DNA from 4 places in the Paenibacillus sp. OAS669 genome. Region 1 is predicted to be linked to each of the others. Evidence: riboswitches for the same ligand, from Rfam matches in the RefSeq annotation. Region 1 holds a riboswitch; each other region holds the start of a gene.
The links. Region 1 has a riboswitch for cobalamin ahead of cobJ (precorrin-3B C(17)-methyltransferase). Riboswitches for the same ligand answer to the same signal wherever they lie in the genome.
Positions count from the first base shown of each region.

Region 2: it holds a riboswitch for cobalamin, as region 1 does, so the genes downstream of both, nrdI (class Ib ribonucleoside-diphosphate reductase assembly flavoprotein NrdI) here and cobJ (precorrin-3B C(17)-methyltransferase) in region 1, are expected to answer to the same signal.
Region 3: it holds a riboswitch for cobalamin, as region 1 does, so the genes downstream of both, GGC63_RS04750 (ABC transporter substrate-binding protein) here and cobJ (precorrin-3B C(17)-methyltransferase) in region 1, are expected to answer to the same signal.
Region 4: it holds a riboswitch for cobalamin, as region 1 does, so the genes downstream of both, GGC63_RS05715 (energy-coupling factor ABC transporter permease) here and cobJ (precorrin-3B C(17)-methyltransferase) in region 1, are expected to answer to the same signal.

Region 1 covers NZ_JADBDR010000009.1:10,041-13,235, reverse strand. Annotated here, with positions in the region: gene GGC63_RS19885 (NAD-dependent epimerase/dehydratase family protein) at 1-22, shown strand, start outside; gene GGC63_RS19880 (hypothetical protein) at 188-382, shown strand; gene GGC63_RS19875 (helix-turn-helix domain-containing protein) at 393-776, opposite strand; cobalamin riboswitch at 1,010-1,236, shown strand; gene cobJ (precorrin-3B C(17)-methyltransferase) at 1,459-3,195, shown strand, end outside.
Region 2 covers NZ_JADBDR010000004.1:104,428-107,622, forward strand. Annotated here, with positions in the region: gene nrdE (class 1b ribonucleoside-diphosphate reductase subunit alpha) at 1-1,056, opposite strand, end outside; gene nrdI (class Ib ribonucleoside-diphosphate reductase assembly flavoprotein NrdI) at 1,043-1,402, opposite strand; cobalamin riboswitch at 1,542-1,749, opposite strand; gene metE (5-methyltetrahydropteroyltriglutamate--homocysteine S-methyltransferase) at 2,117-3,195, opposite strand, start outside.
Region 3 covers NZ_JADBDR010000001.1:1,172,486-1,175,680, reverse strand. Annotated here, with positions in the region: gene GGC63_RS04760 (aspartyl-phosphate phosphatase Spo0E family protein) at 1-194, shown strand, start outside; gene GGC63_RS04755 (hypothetical protein) at 327-869, shown strand; cobalamin riboswitch at 914-1,113, shown strand; gene GGC63_RS04750 (ABC transporter substrate-binding protein) at 1,302-2,330, shown strand; gene GGC63_RS04745 (FecCD family ABC transporter permease) at 2,332-3,195, shown strand, end outside.
Region 4 covers NZ_JADBDR010000002.1:66,719-69,913, reverse strand. Annotated here, with positions in the region: gene cbiQ (cobalt ECF transporter T component CbiQ) at 1-271, opposite strand, end outside; gene GGC63_RS05720 (energy-coupling factor ABC transporter substrate-binding protein) at 264-548, opposite strand; gene GGC63_RS05715 (energy-coupling factor ABC transporter permease) at 545-1,312, opposite strand; cobalamin riboswitch at 1,452-1,640, opposite strand; gene GGC63_RS05710 (thioredoxin domain-containing protein) at 1,753-3,195, opposite strand, start outside.

The DNA of each region.
Region 1 (3,195 bases):
GCTGAAAACTTCCTCTTTATAAGCCGTTAAACCGCGTTGATAAAGATTTATTTAGAATAGCTTATTCGACAAAATGATCGGTGTTTTTAACGAAAACCCTCCCAGTATGCGACACCTTTTTTTGAACATCTCCGATATAATACTAGACATTGAAAGTCTATGAGACGAGATGGAGTGTGGGTTGCAAATGGAAGAGAACAAGAAAACGGTGGATATCGACACCGTCCTGAATCAACTCGGTATCCCCAGAGACAAGTACGATCAATGGCTGGCTCTTCAAGAAGCCGTGAAAGAACCGATCAAGCCTCAATACAAAGGCCTCGATAAACCGTTATTTTCATATATGTACAAGGAACTAGGCATGATGGAGTACAGCAAGTAGCCGTACCTCATCATGGCTTATTTTTGTCGGCAGGGAGAGAACGCTCGGACCGAATGAAAGCGATGAAGCTTTTGGACTCCTCCAGTGTGAGTTCTCTTCCGTCAATAGTCAGAATGAATTTGTCCAGAATAGCTTCGTCCGAAAGCTCAAGATAGCTGATAAATTCCTCCGTGCCGTCCGCAAAGCTTCCGGGATGATCCGTGCGGCCCATCAAATAGTCTATCGATACGCCGAATATATCGGCAATTTTTTGAATGGTTTCGTAATCCGGCTCTCTTCTATTATTTTCATAATGAGAAAGGGCGGAACGGGTAATTCCTACTTTATAGGCAAGCTCTTCCTGGGTCATGTACCCTTTGCTCCGCAGTTTGGCTATTCGCTGCCCGTATTTCATAGAGCATCCTTCCACCTTTGCTGTTGTAAATCGGCTGACCTTCCTCATTCCAGCTCTTCTGTATAGTCGGCTATATTGTTCGTAAGCTATCGTTTTGTTTCAATGGGTATGCTGTAAAAAATAAGAACTTCGGCCCATACCTCCCGGGGCATCGAACGGCTTGTCGTTAGCGGAGGGAGGGCGCGCAGTTATAGACAAAGCTTCGCTTCGGGTGATATGATGACTCTGGACAATCAAATACGGATGAATTAGGTGCCGAATGAAATCATGCCTCATTTGGCTTAAAAGGGAAGCCCGGTGCAAAGCCGGCACGGTCCCGCCACTGTGAAGAGTGCCTTTCCATAAGAAAGGCTTGTTATGCCGATGTTGTTGCCACTGGAGCGCCATAGAGCGCGTCTGGGAAGGGAATCGGATGACGAAGCTCGAAGTCAGGAGACCTGCCTAATTTCAAAACACTGTTGACCTACGAGGATAGGGAGGTGTTAGAGATCGGCTTACTTATGGAATGGTAATGGCATATCGGATACAGTGTCATTGGAATTCTTGAGAACGCGGGCTGCAAGAGCATTTCTAACACTTTCTGTAGGAATGCTCTTTTTTGTGCTGCATAAAAGTAAGGAAGACATGTTCGAGAGGCAACCATCATGATGTATTTATATAGGAAGGAAAGGATGTGCGGCGAATGGCGGGAAAACTGCTTATCATCGGCTTCGGACCGGGAAGCTTCGAGCATATTACGAAACGGGCGCGGGAGGCCATTGAAGAAAGTGAAGTTATCATCGGCTATAACACGTACGTGGATCTTATCCGTGGACTTCTCACCGATCAGGAGATTGTACGGACGGGGATGACGGAGGAAGTGAGCCGGGCTCAGGAGGCCGTTCGGCAAGCGGAGGCCGGGAAAAAGGTAGCGGTTATCTCGAGCGGCGATGCCGGTGTATACGGGATGGCCGGACTGGTGTACGAGGTGCTGATGGAAAAAGGCTGGAGGCGGGACGGCGGCGTGGAAGTCGAGATAATCCCCGGCATATCGGCGATTAACTCTTCCGCCTCGCTGCTTGGGGCCCCGGTCATGCACGATGCCTGCACGATAAGCTTAAGCGATCATCTGACGCCGTGGGAGCTGATTGCCCGGCGCGTCGAGGCGGCGGCCCAGGCGGACTTCGTCATTGCGCTGTACAACCCCCGCAGCGGCAGACGAACCCGGCAAATTGTGGAGACGCAGCGCATATTGCTGAAATACCGCTCGCCGGAGACGCCGGTCGGCATCGTGAAGAGTGCCTACCGGGACCGTCAGCATGTGGTGCTGACAACTTTGCGCGATATGCTCGATCATGAGATCGGGATGCTGACGACGGTCATTATCGGCAATGCGTCGACGACGGTCTACGACGGTCTGATGATCACCCCGCGCGGTTATCAGCGCAAGTATACGCTCGGCGCCGATGTACAGCCGCTTAAGCCGCACCAGCGGCTGCAGGAAGCGGCGGAGCCTTGGGCGCTGCGGCAGTGGGACGAGGCAGTGGCGGTCGATGCGGATGACGAGGATTGGGCTTGGGAAGGCGAAGGCCAAGTGGAAAGCGGCCTGGAAGCCGTGGCCCGCACCGTAAGGGAGACGGCTCCTGCAAGCTCCGCCGGCGGCGGAAGCACGGGCGGAGCGGTGCTGGCTGCCAGCGCGGTCAGCGTGGCTGAGCGCGAGGAGCGGAGCAGCGGCCCCGGTACCGACTCGCCGCTAATGCTGGCGATGGAGGCGCTGCGCCTGTCCGATCTCAGCCGAGGCGTGGTCACGGAGCCGGGCAGCACGCCTGCCTCGGCGGGATTGTTCCGCCAGCAAGCGATCTTCGAGCTTGCGGTAAGTCCGGGCGTCGCCGAGAAGCGTTTTACCGCCAGACAGATGCTTGCGCTGGCTGAGGTCGTTGGCGAGACGGGGACGATGGAGTACACGCCCCATCACCAAATGATTATCCGGGTTCCGACATCGAATCCCGATGACATTACGACGAAGCTGCGGCAGGAAGGCTTCCTGCTGGCGCCGATCGGCGATGTAGCGCAGCTTAAAGCTTGCGACTTTTGCAATGCGGAGAAGGCGGATGCGATTCCGTACGCCGAGGAGCTGCAGAAGCGGATCGGCGGCTTGAGCGTGCCGAAGGAGCTGCGCATCGGCTTGAACGGGTGCGGAATGGCTTGTTATGGGGCGGTGCACGAGGATATCGGCATCGTATACCGGAAGGAGAAATTCGATTTGTTCCTGGGCGGCAAGACAGTCGGGCGCAATGCGCATCCGGGACAGCCGGTCGCCGAGGGGATTGAGCCGGATCAACTGGTAGACATGATCGAACGGATTGTACAGCGGTATATTTCGGATGGTCATCCGAATGAGCGATTCCATAAATATTTTAAAAGAGTAAAGGAAGTAGAA
Region 2 (3,195 bases), on a different contig from region 1:
AATGTAAGGATAGCCTGATTCCAGCTGAATCATGGAGATCTTGATCATCATATCGCGTGCGCTCATCACGACTTTCTTACGCACACGATCATTAGCCAGTAATTCATCATACATAGCATCAAGATCCATATCATCCAAATGGGTTCCATACGCTTTATAAACGGAATAAGGAGCAAACACGTGCAGAGGCTTGTTTTCTTCCGCCAGCTGATAGAACTTGTTAGGGATGATCAAACCGATCGATAAAGTCTTGAGGCGTGTTTTTTCATCGGCATTGATCTTCTTGCTGTCCAGCAGTTCCATAATATCCCATCCGAAAATGTTGTAATAAGCAGCTCCCGACCCTCTGCGCTGCCCCATTTGATCGGCATAGGAGAAGGCATCCTCCATCAATTTGAGCACCGGCATAATGCCTTTTGCCGCACCTTCTACATCCTTAATCGGTTCTCCGCGGCCGCGTAATTTGGATAAATTGACCGCCACTCCTCCGCCGATTTTGGAAAGCTGCATGCAAGTGCCGAGAACATAGTTAATCGAATTCAGGGAATCGTCCATTTCCAGCAAAAAGCACGAAACCATTTCCCCACGACGGCTCTTGCCTGCATTCAGAAATGTCGGAGTCGCCGGCTGCACTCGTTGGTCCATCATGGCCGTAGTCAGCGTTCTAGCCGTATTCATATCTCCACGAGCCAGATGCAGCGCTACAATCGCCACTCTATCCGGGTAATGCTCCAAGTACATCGTGCGGTCATTGCTCTTCACTGCGTAATCCGTATAAAACTTGGATGCCGCCATGTAGGAAGGAAATTCGAAGCGATAGTTATGTGCGATTTCGTAAATTTCCTCAACGTCAGCCGGTGAATACTGCTGATATACATCCTCGTAATAGTCGTTATCGATCATATAGCGCACTTTCGCACTCGTATCCGCGAATTGTACGCTTTTGCTATGTACTTCCTCCATAAACGCCTTTACGGCTTCCTTATCCTTTTCCAATTGAAAAAAGCCGTCCGTATCTCTTTGCAGCAACAAATTGTTCAATTCAATATGCAGCAACCAAACGCACCTCCTGTTTAAACCGCTCTACATCCTGCTTCGTTCCTGAAAGCTCAAACTTGCTTACTACCGGTACTTTATATAATTTCGCGATAAGATCGGCGCTTCGGGCAAAGCCTTCTCCCCAATTCCGATTACCGCTAGCTGAAACTCCCATGAGATTCGCATGATTCTTTTGAAGAAAGGACATCACTTTCTGAGGCACTTGACCGAAGCCCGTAGTATAGGTGATTAGAACGAACGGTTCGTTCACCGTCATCATTTCCTCTATTTGAACCACTCGCATATTCAGCTTTTCGACAAAACGGCGAACATTTCCCGTCTTGGAGTCATAAGCGATCAACATGCATTTCTTCCCCTTCCTTAGTCCCTCGCGGAGCAGGCATAAAAAAGCGCGTTCGGCTAACAGGGCCGAATGCGCTGAAACGAGCATGCAAATGTACATACTTCATTAAAGACGTAACGGACACCTTCCTGTTCTCCGCAGGCCGTGTCAATGATCAGGCAGGTCTCCTGGCTAGAGAATCATCATGATCGATCCGCCTTCCCAGCTTGTTTGGTTCCTAAGCCAGTGGCATACAAGACCGATCCTCCTCTCTTACAGTGGCGGGACCGCGCCGGCTTCTCACCGGACTTCCCTATTAAGCTTTCTCGTTCTATTGAACGAAAAGCACCTGTCACAACAATATATAGTTGGCAATAAATAATCTATATCAATATATGGTATTTGTCAATGGATAGGATGGCCCTTGTTTTAGTATTTTTATAGACTTCAGCCTATAGCTGACAGTCATTTTCATGCATATAAAATGCCGCTGAGACTTGCTGCAGCAAGCCTTTTGTCGATGACAAAAAAGACCCGGCGCATGCTGCGCAGGTCCTAATCATCCGAAAAATTAGTTATTTAGTCCTGGGTACAAAGAAAATTGAACTGCTATATCTTTCACATTCCGCGAAACGAATACCGCTTTTCACCATCGGCTTGAACAGATCCAATAGAATTGCCTTTCTATTCACCGTAACGTCTGTCTCTGTCTTATTATGGAGTATACCCTGCCACTTAGTTTGTCACGGACTGCTCGTATTTGGCACGAGCCGTCTTAGTCGCCTCCACCATATTGCGCAGAGAAGCAACCGTTTCTTCAAGACCGCGTGTCTTCAGACCGCAATCCGGATTGATCCAGAACAATTTGGGATCTAACACACGCAATGCACGTTCTATCATTCCTGTCATTTCCTCTACGCTCGGAATACGCGGACTATGAATGTCATACACACCCAAGCCGATTCCCAGCTTGTAAGTGTTCAACTCGAAGCTGTGGATTAATTCGCCGTGGCTGCGGGATGTCTCGATGGAAATAACGTCCGCGTCCATCGCTTCAATGGAATCTATCATGTCATGGAACTCACAGTAGCACATATGGGTATGGATCTGCGTTGTTTTTTGAACTGTGCAGGTGGCAATGCGAAAAGCTTTGACAGCCCATGCAAGATAATCTGCCTGCTCCGACTCTTTAAGCGGTAAACCCTCGCGTACTGCCGGCTCATCCACCTGAATCATGCCAATGCCTGCCTTCTCCAACGCTTCTACTTCTTGTCTGAGAGCATAAGCCAATTGGTAGGCAATCTGCTCGCGCGGGATATCCTCACGGACAAACGACCAGTTCATGATGGTGATAGGTCCTGTCAGCATTCCTTTTACAGGATGGCTCGTCTTGGACTGGGCGTACTTGGTTTCTTCAACGGTCATTTCACCAATGAACGCTACATCTCCGTAGATCACCGGCGGCTTGACGCAGCGGGAACCGTAGGATTGTACCCATCCATTTTGGGTAAATGCAAATCCCGCGAGCTTTTCACCAAAAAACTCCACCATGTCGGTTCTCTCAAACTCACCGTGTACAAGCACGTCGATGCCGATTTCTTCCTGGATCTTGATCCAGGTATCGATTTGCTCCCGGATAAATTCAGCATACTGCTTGTCGTTCCATTCCCCTTTACGCCATAATTGACGGGCTTTACGCACCTCAGCGGACTGCGGGAAGCTGCCGATGGTTGTCGTCGGAAATAGCGGCAATTGCCATTTCGCCTGCTGAGCTGCATAGCGTTCTGCAAACGGAGCGGAACGTACTGGTTCTT
Region 3 (3,195 bases), on a different contig from region 1:
AGTGGTTTTTTGGGAAAAAGAAGCGGTCATCTTCTGACGTATCTTTGGAAGAAGAGATTTATAGGTTGCGCCAGGAGCTCGAACGACTGGTTCAGAGCGAGCAATGCTTGACCTCACCGGAAGTTGTGAAGATCAGCATGATCCTGGACAAAAAGATAAATGAGTATATGAATCGAAATAAGAGGAGCCGGTAACGGTTCCTTTTTTTACATTTCAGCCTGCGGCCTTCTCCTTTTTTTATCTCTAGTTTTGAAAGAAACGAGACATTTATGATATGATTGGGGGTAACAGCAATCCAAGAAAGCGCATCTATAAGGAGAGGGAACATGAAAGGGAAATTCATGCTCATCATCATGCTGCTGCTGGTGCTAGCCGGCTGCGGCGGGGGACCCAAGGCTGATGTATTGATTTTTATGACAGGCCCCAATGGAATTCCGAACGAGGTGGGAGATAAGCTGCAGGCTGCGCTGCAAACGAAGCTTGGCGAAGCTCCGACCGTAAAGATTCAGACCACGCCGATGTTTTCTATGGATAAATTGGTTGTAGAAATTGCGGCGGGAGATAACAGTATTATTATTGTGCCGACGGAGCAGTTTAAAACGATAGGCCAGCAGGGCGGATATGTCAGTCTGGATGATGTGGCGAAGCAGGAGGATTTTCCCGGAGGCGTGCTGGAGCTCCCGGTAGATTCCAAGGATAAGAATGCAGCGCCCAAGAAAGAGAAGCATTTGTACGGTATTCCTTTGGAACAAACCAAATGGTTTACAGAGCTTAATTTGAATGGCAAAGATTTGGTAGCCTTCATTCCGGCCAATGCCAAAAATCTGGAAAAAGGCTTGCAGGTGATGAAGGTCATCGCGCAAAAATAGACCTAATGGACGTTCCTGCTGCATAGGCAGGTCTGACTTTAATTTCATAGAGTTACCGACTAGGTGCCTGTCTGCTTAACAAGCCGGCAGGTTAAAAGGGAAGCCGGTGTGAATCCGGAGCGGTCCCGCCACTGTATTTTGGAGGGAGAGTCTCATATTGCCACTGTTCTGAACCGGAATGGGAAGGCGAGGCCTCCGTACAACTCCATAAGCCAGGAAACCTGCCTAATCGGGAATAGACCGGGCCTTTCGAGGAAAAAGGAGCGTCGTTTGCACGCGCTGTCGTTCAGAATAACGGACAGCGTCTGCAATCGCATGCCCTCTGCTTCCTAATTGCAGCGATCAGGATCAGAGGGTTTTTGACGTGCATGCAAACCGGGACATGGAACAGGAACGATACAATGGGATGGAAGGACAAAGGGAGGTACCACAATGTGGAGTGAAATGAAACGAAGCGGCAGAAAAAAATGGCTGGCGGCCGTATTGGGCCTGGCGCTTGTGTTCAGCGCAGCCGGCTGCGCGCCGAAGGAGACGAAGCCCTCGGGGACGGCAGATTTGAAGGAGCCGGCTAAAGCGAGCAGCGGAGAACAGACAAGCCCTCCAGCCGCGAACGCAAAGGCTACAGTATATCCGTTGAAAGTGAAGGATGCAACAGGCAAGGAGTTTACCTTTGAAAAGGCGCCGGCCAAGATTGTGTCGGTGTCTCCCAGCGAGACGGAGACTCTGTTCGCTCTAGGCTTGGGCGACAAAGTCGTCGGCGTATCCGACTTTTGCGATTATCCGGAGGAAGCGAAGAAGAAGCCTAAGATGGGCAGCATCGTGAAGCCGAATGAGGAAGCGCTGATTGCGGCTAACGCGGATGTCGTGCTGTCGGGCGTATCGCTCAAAACAGCAGCCGTCGAGCAGCTGAGGGGCTTGAATGTAAATGTGTTTAAGGTAGAGCCCAAGACGATTGACGACGTCATGAACAATATTTTGAAATTCGGACAAATTTTTGACAAGCAGGAGCAGGCGGAGAAGCTGGTGGCTTCTATGAAGGCGGAGCGTCAGAAGGTTACGGATGCCGTCAAGGATCTGAAGCCGGAGCAAAAGAAAAGGGTGCTCATGGAATTTTCTCCTGGCTGGACGGTAGGGAAGGGAGAATTCATGGATGAGCTGATCACCTTGGCTGGCGGTATTAATGTCTCTTCCGACATTACCGGGTACGCGAAGCTGAATGAAGAAAAGGTGATCGCGGATAATCCTCAAGTGATTCTGTACCCGAAAAATCTGATCGATGAAAATTCCAAGAAGTCCATGGATCAAATCATTAGAGAGCGGACCAGCTGGGCTAATGTCGATGCGATCAAAAACAACAAGCTGGCGGGGTTGGATAAGGACTCGATCAGCCGTCCGGGACCGCGGATTACAGCAGCGCTGGTAGATGTAGCCAAAGGCATTTATCCGGAATTGGTGAAATAAAATGAAGCGGAAGCTAATGGCATGGGGAGGAGCGGGGGTGCTGCTCCTTCTTCTTTCCGTGACGATCAGTTTATCCATCGGTACGGTTCATGTGCCGCTCCTGCATGTATGGGGCATTCTGGCGCATCATCTGCCCGGAATCGGAGGCTCGGTTCCAGTAGATTGGCAGCCGGCCTCCGAGCAGATTATTTGGCGCGTCCGGCTGCCCCGCGTACTGCTGGGGGTGCTGGTCGGCGCCTCCTTGGGTATTGCGGGAGCGGCCTTCCAGGGAGTGCTGCGCAATCCGCTGGCAGATCCCTATACGCTGGGGGTTTCTTCGGGCGCCTCGGTCGGCGCTGCTTTCCTGATCTTGTTCGGGCTGCAGTTTGCCCTACTGGGCTCGGCAACCGTTCCGGTTGTCGCATTCATTACAGGAGCGCTATCCTTGATTACTGTGATTATTATCGCAAGAACGGGCGGCAAGATACGGATGGAAGCCCTGATTTTATCCGGGGTCGTCATGCAGGCCTTTCTCGGGGCCTTCGTCTCGTTTATGGTCGCGATGTCCAAGCAGGTTATTAATGAAATTGTGTTTTGGCTGATGGGCAGCCTGGCGCTTCGGGGCTGGATGTATTCGCTTGTGCTGCTGCCCTACTTGGCGATCGGCGTCATGATCCTGTTCGGCTATGGAAGAGCGATGAATTTATTCGCTTTGGGCGAGCAGCAGGCGGCCTATCTGGGTATAAGGGTCGAGCGAACGAAGCTTATTGTGCTGGCGGCTGCAACGCTGATTACGGCAGCGGCCGTGTCGGTCTCCGGGGTCGTCGGCTTTGTCGGCCTGATTGTGCCGCATTTGCTGCGGCTGATCGTTGGGCCGGACTATCGG
Region 4 (3,195 bases), on a different contig from region 1:
CTTGTTCAAACGAATGAATTTCCAACAATAAAGCGGGCAAGCTTGCTGCAAACAATAGAAGCGAACTGAACAGAAGTGAACTATATAACCTGAGCGGAACCTTGGCATAACCCGCAATCCAAGCCGAGATCCAGATGAACATCAACAGCTGAACAACAGGATGAGACAGATAGGACAGCAGGAGCAAAAGAGCAGCGAAACCGCTTTTCCACATGGGAGAAACGGCTCGCAGCTTATTGCTATAAGAAATGACGTCGATTTGTTTAATCATGGTTACGCTTGGTCGCTCTTCCTTTGAATAAACCGATCGTGTATCCGATAAATCCGGCTCCCAGGGCGGCCTGCAGGGCAAACAGCATGCTTTCCGTTTCCGGAGGAGGCTCTATGAAGGAAGAGAACCAAGGTTCGTAGGACGGATGGAGCGATTTGATCACTTCCTCGGCCGCATCATCCGCGCCTCCGAAATCCCCTTTGACAAGCAGCAATGGTAAAGCGGCCAATAAGACTACGGCAGCCAGTATCTGCATATTTTTCGAGCTGGTTTTCATGATTCGCGGGCTCCTTTCATTTTGCGTTGAAGCAGGGACAATTCATTCGGGCTGTAAGCTTGAAGCCAGTTCCAGATCAATACCGTCAGAAGGCCTTCACTGATAGCCAGAGGGATTTGGGTAATGGCAAAAATACCACCGAATTTCACGAAGGAAGCCGCGATACCCCCCTGCTCCGCCGGGAATGCCAGCGCCAGCTGCAAGGAAGTGACTACATAGGTAGATAAATCTGCCAAAGCCGCTGCTATGAAAATGGACCATTTTTGTTTCCCTGTCGCCTGCATCATCCATCTATAGACAAAATACCCTACGACCGGTCCGGCCACAGCCATCGAAAAAGCGTTGGCTCCCAGCGTCGTTAAACCGCCATGCGCCAAAAGCAAGGCTTGAAACAGCAATACAATGGAGCCTAATACGCTCATCGGCAGAGGGCCGAACATCACGGCTCCTAGACCGGTTCCGGTCGGATGCGAGCTGCTGCCTGTGACCGAAGGGATCTTCAGTGCAGATAATACGAAGGTAAATGCTCCGGCCAAGCCCAGCATAATTTTGAGCTCAGGGGTTTCTTTCGTAATACGGATTAAAGCTCTCAGGCCAAGAATAAAGAAAGGAATGAAGACGACCCACCAAAATACAGCCCAGCCGAGCGGCAAAAAGCCCTCCATAATATGCATGGCATACGCCGATTGCGGCTCATTGACCATCAGGTACAAGACGAACCCTAACACCAGCAGCAGGCTGCTGCCCCATTTTCTTCTACTCATCCGATACATCCTCCATCATTAATGTGATGAAACAAAAAGACCTATCCAGCAGGATAGGTCACGGGTACGTGTGAAAATACGACAACACCTCTAATGTTTGCCGATTCATTCTCGTACACCTCTCCTTTCCGCGAAGGGATCTGGGTGCATACCATCAGGTAGGTCTCCTGGCTTACGGATCTTCGCTTCCTTCGCCTTCCCCGGTCGTTACACCGAGTGACATGATGAAAGATACTCCCCGTTTACAGTGGCGGGACCGCTCGGGATTTGCACCCGATTCCCTGTTACCCTTTGTCTTCACAAAGGCACCTAATGGATATTCATGCTCCAATAATATTAGTACAGCTATTCCATATTCGTGGCATGTCGTCAAATTCCTTCTTGGAATACAAAAAACCTCCTTGATAAAAAAAGGAGGCTTTCCGTTAAGGAGATAGTTCTTATGAAGAATGCAGCACTTCTTCCAGCTCTTCCAAATCTGTAATCGGGGAATGACATGCAAAATTCTCGCAAGCATACGCCGTCGGCCTGCCGCCGATTGCCTGTTTGTCCTGAACTACAGGAAGGAATTGACGAACCTTCTCGCCCTCTTCCCCCGGCGGTACCAAGAATACGGAGGAATGGGGTCTGAAGCCTTGGCGCACCGCGGCAAGCATCTCCTTGGTTGTCCCGGATTCGGGATCCCCGGCAATGACAATCTCGCTGGAAGGACTGTACGCATAATCCAGAGCGATCAGAAGCATCGAATGTCCTGTCGGATACCGTTCAACCGAGCCTGCGAAGGCTTGCAATTGCCTCTCGGCAATCTGCGACAGCCTGGCGTCATAGGTCAGCTTGGACAGCTTCAAGAAATTCATGGCAGCTACCGCATTGCCGGAAGGCAGCGCACCGTCGTAAATCTCCTTGTTCCGGGAAAACAGCTGCTCGCTGTCGCTTCCGTAGAAGAATAAACCGCCCTGTTCCTCATCCCAGAATAATTCGATCATCTGTCCATTAAGCTCGACAGCCAGCTGCAAATATTCGAGCTCAAAAGACGCTTCATACAGCTCGATTAGTCCCCATACCAGGAACGCATAGTCATCCAGGTATGCGGCGAACGCCGCTTCTCCGTCCCTGTATCTGGCAAGCAGCCTTCCATCCGGACGCCTTAATCGGGAGACAATAAAGCGAGCCGCACTGGAGGCCGCCTCCAGATATTCCGACCGTTCCAGCACTTTATAGCCTCTGGACAAGGCCATGATCATAAGTCCGTTCCAGGAGGTCAGTACTTTATCGTCCTTACCCGGATGTACGCGCTGCTCACGGTATGCAAACAAGGTTTGTCGGCATCTCCCGATGGTTTCAGATAATAGATCGGGATCCAATCCTTTGAGCCGGGCATAATTATCCACATCATGCTGGATCAAGTTAGGAATGCTCCGGCCTTCAAAATTGCCTTCCTTGGTAATATCATAAAGGTCGCTATAAAGCTTGCCGTCCTCGGGGCCTAATACTTTCAGAATCTCATCCTGTTCCCATATGTAGAACTTCCCCTCGTGCCCTTCCGAGTCGGCATCCTCCGCAGAGTAGAAGCCGCCTGCCTGGTCGGTCATATCCCTAAGCACATAAGCGAATATCTCTTCGGACGTACGGGAATATTTCGCCTTACCAGTCAGTTGATAGGCTTCCAGGTAGGTCCAGGCCAGCAGCGCGTTATCATAGAGCATTTTCTCAAAATGCGGCACCAGCCACTTCTCGTCTACAGAGTATCTCGCAAATCCGAAGCCGACATGATCGTACATACCGCCCCGATGCATTGCATCTAACGTCTTCTCTACCATCTGCAGTGCAAGCTCTTTGCCGGTGCGATGGTAATACCGCATAAGAAACGAGAGATTATGCGA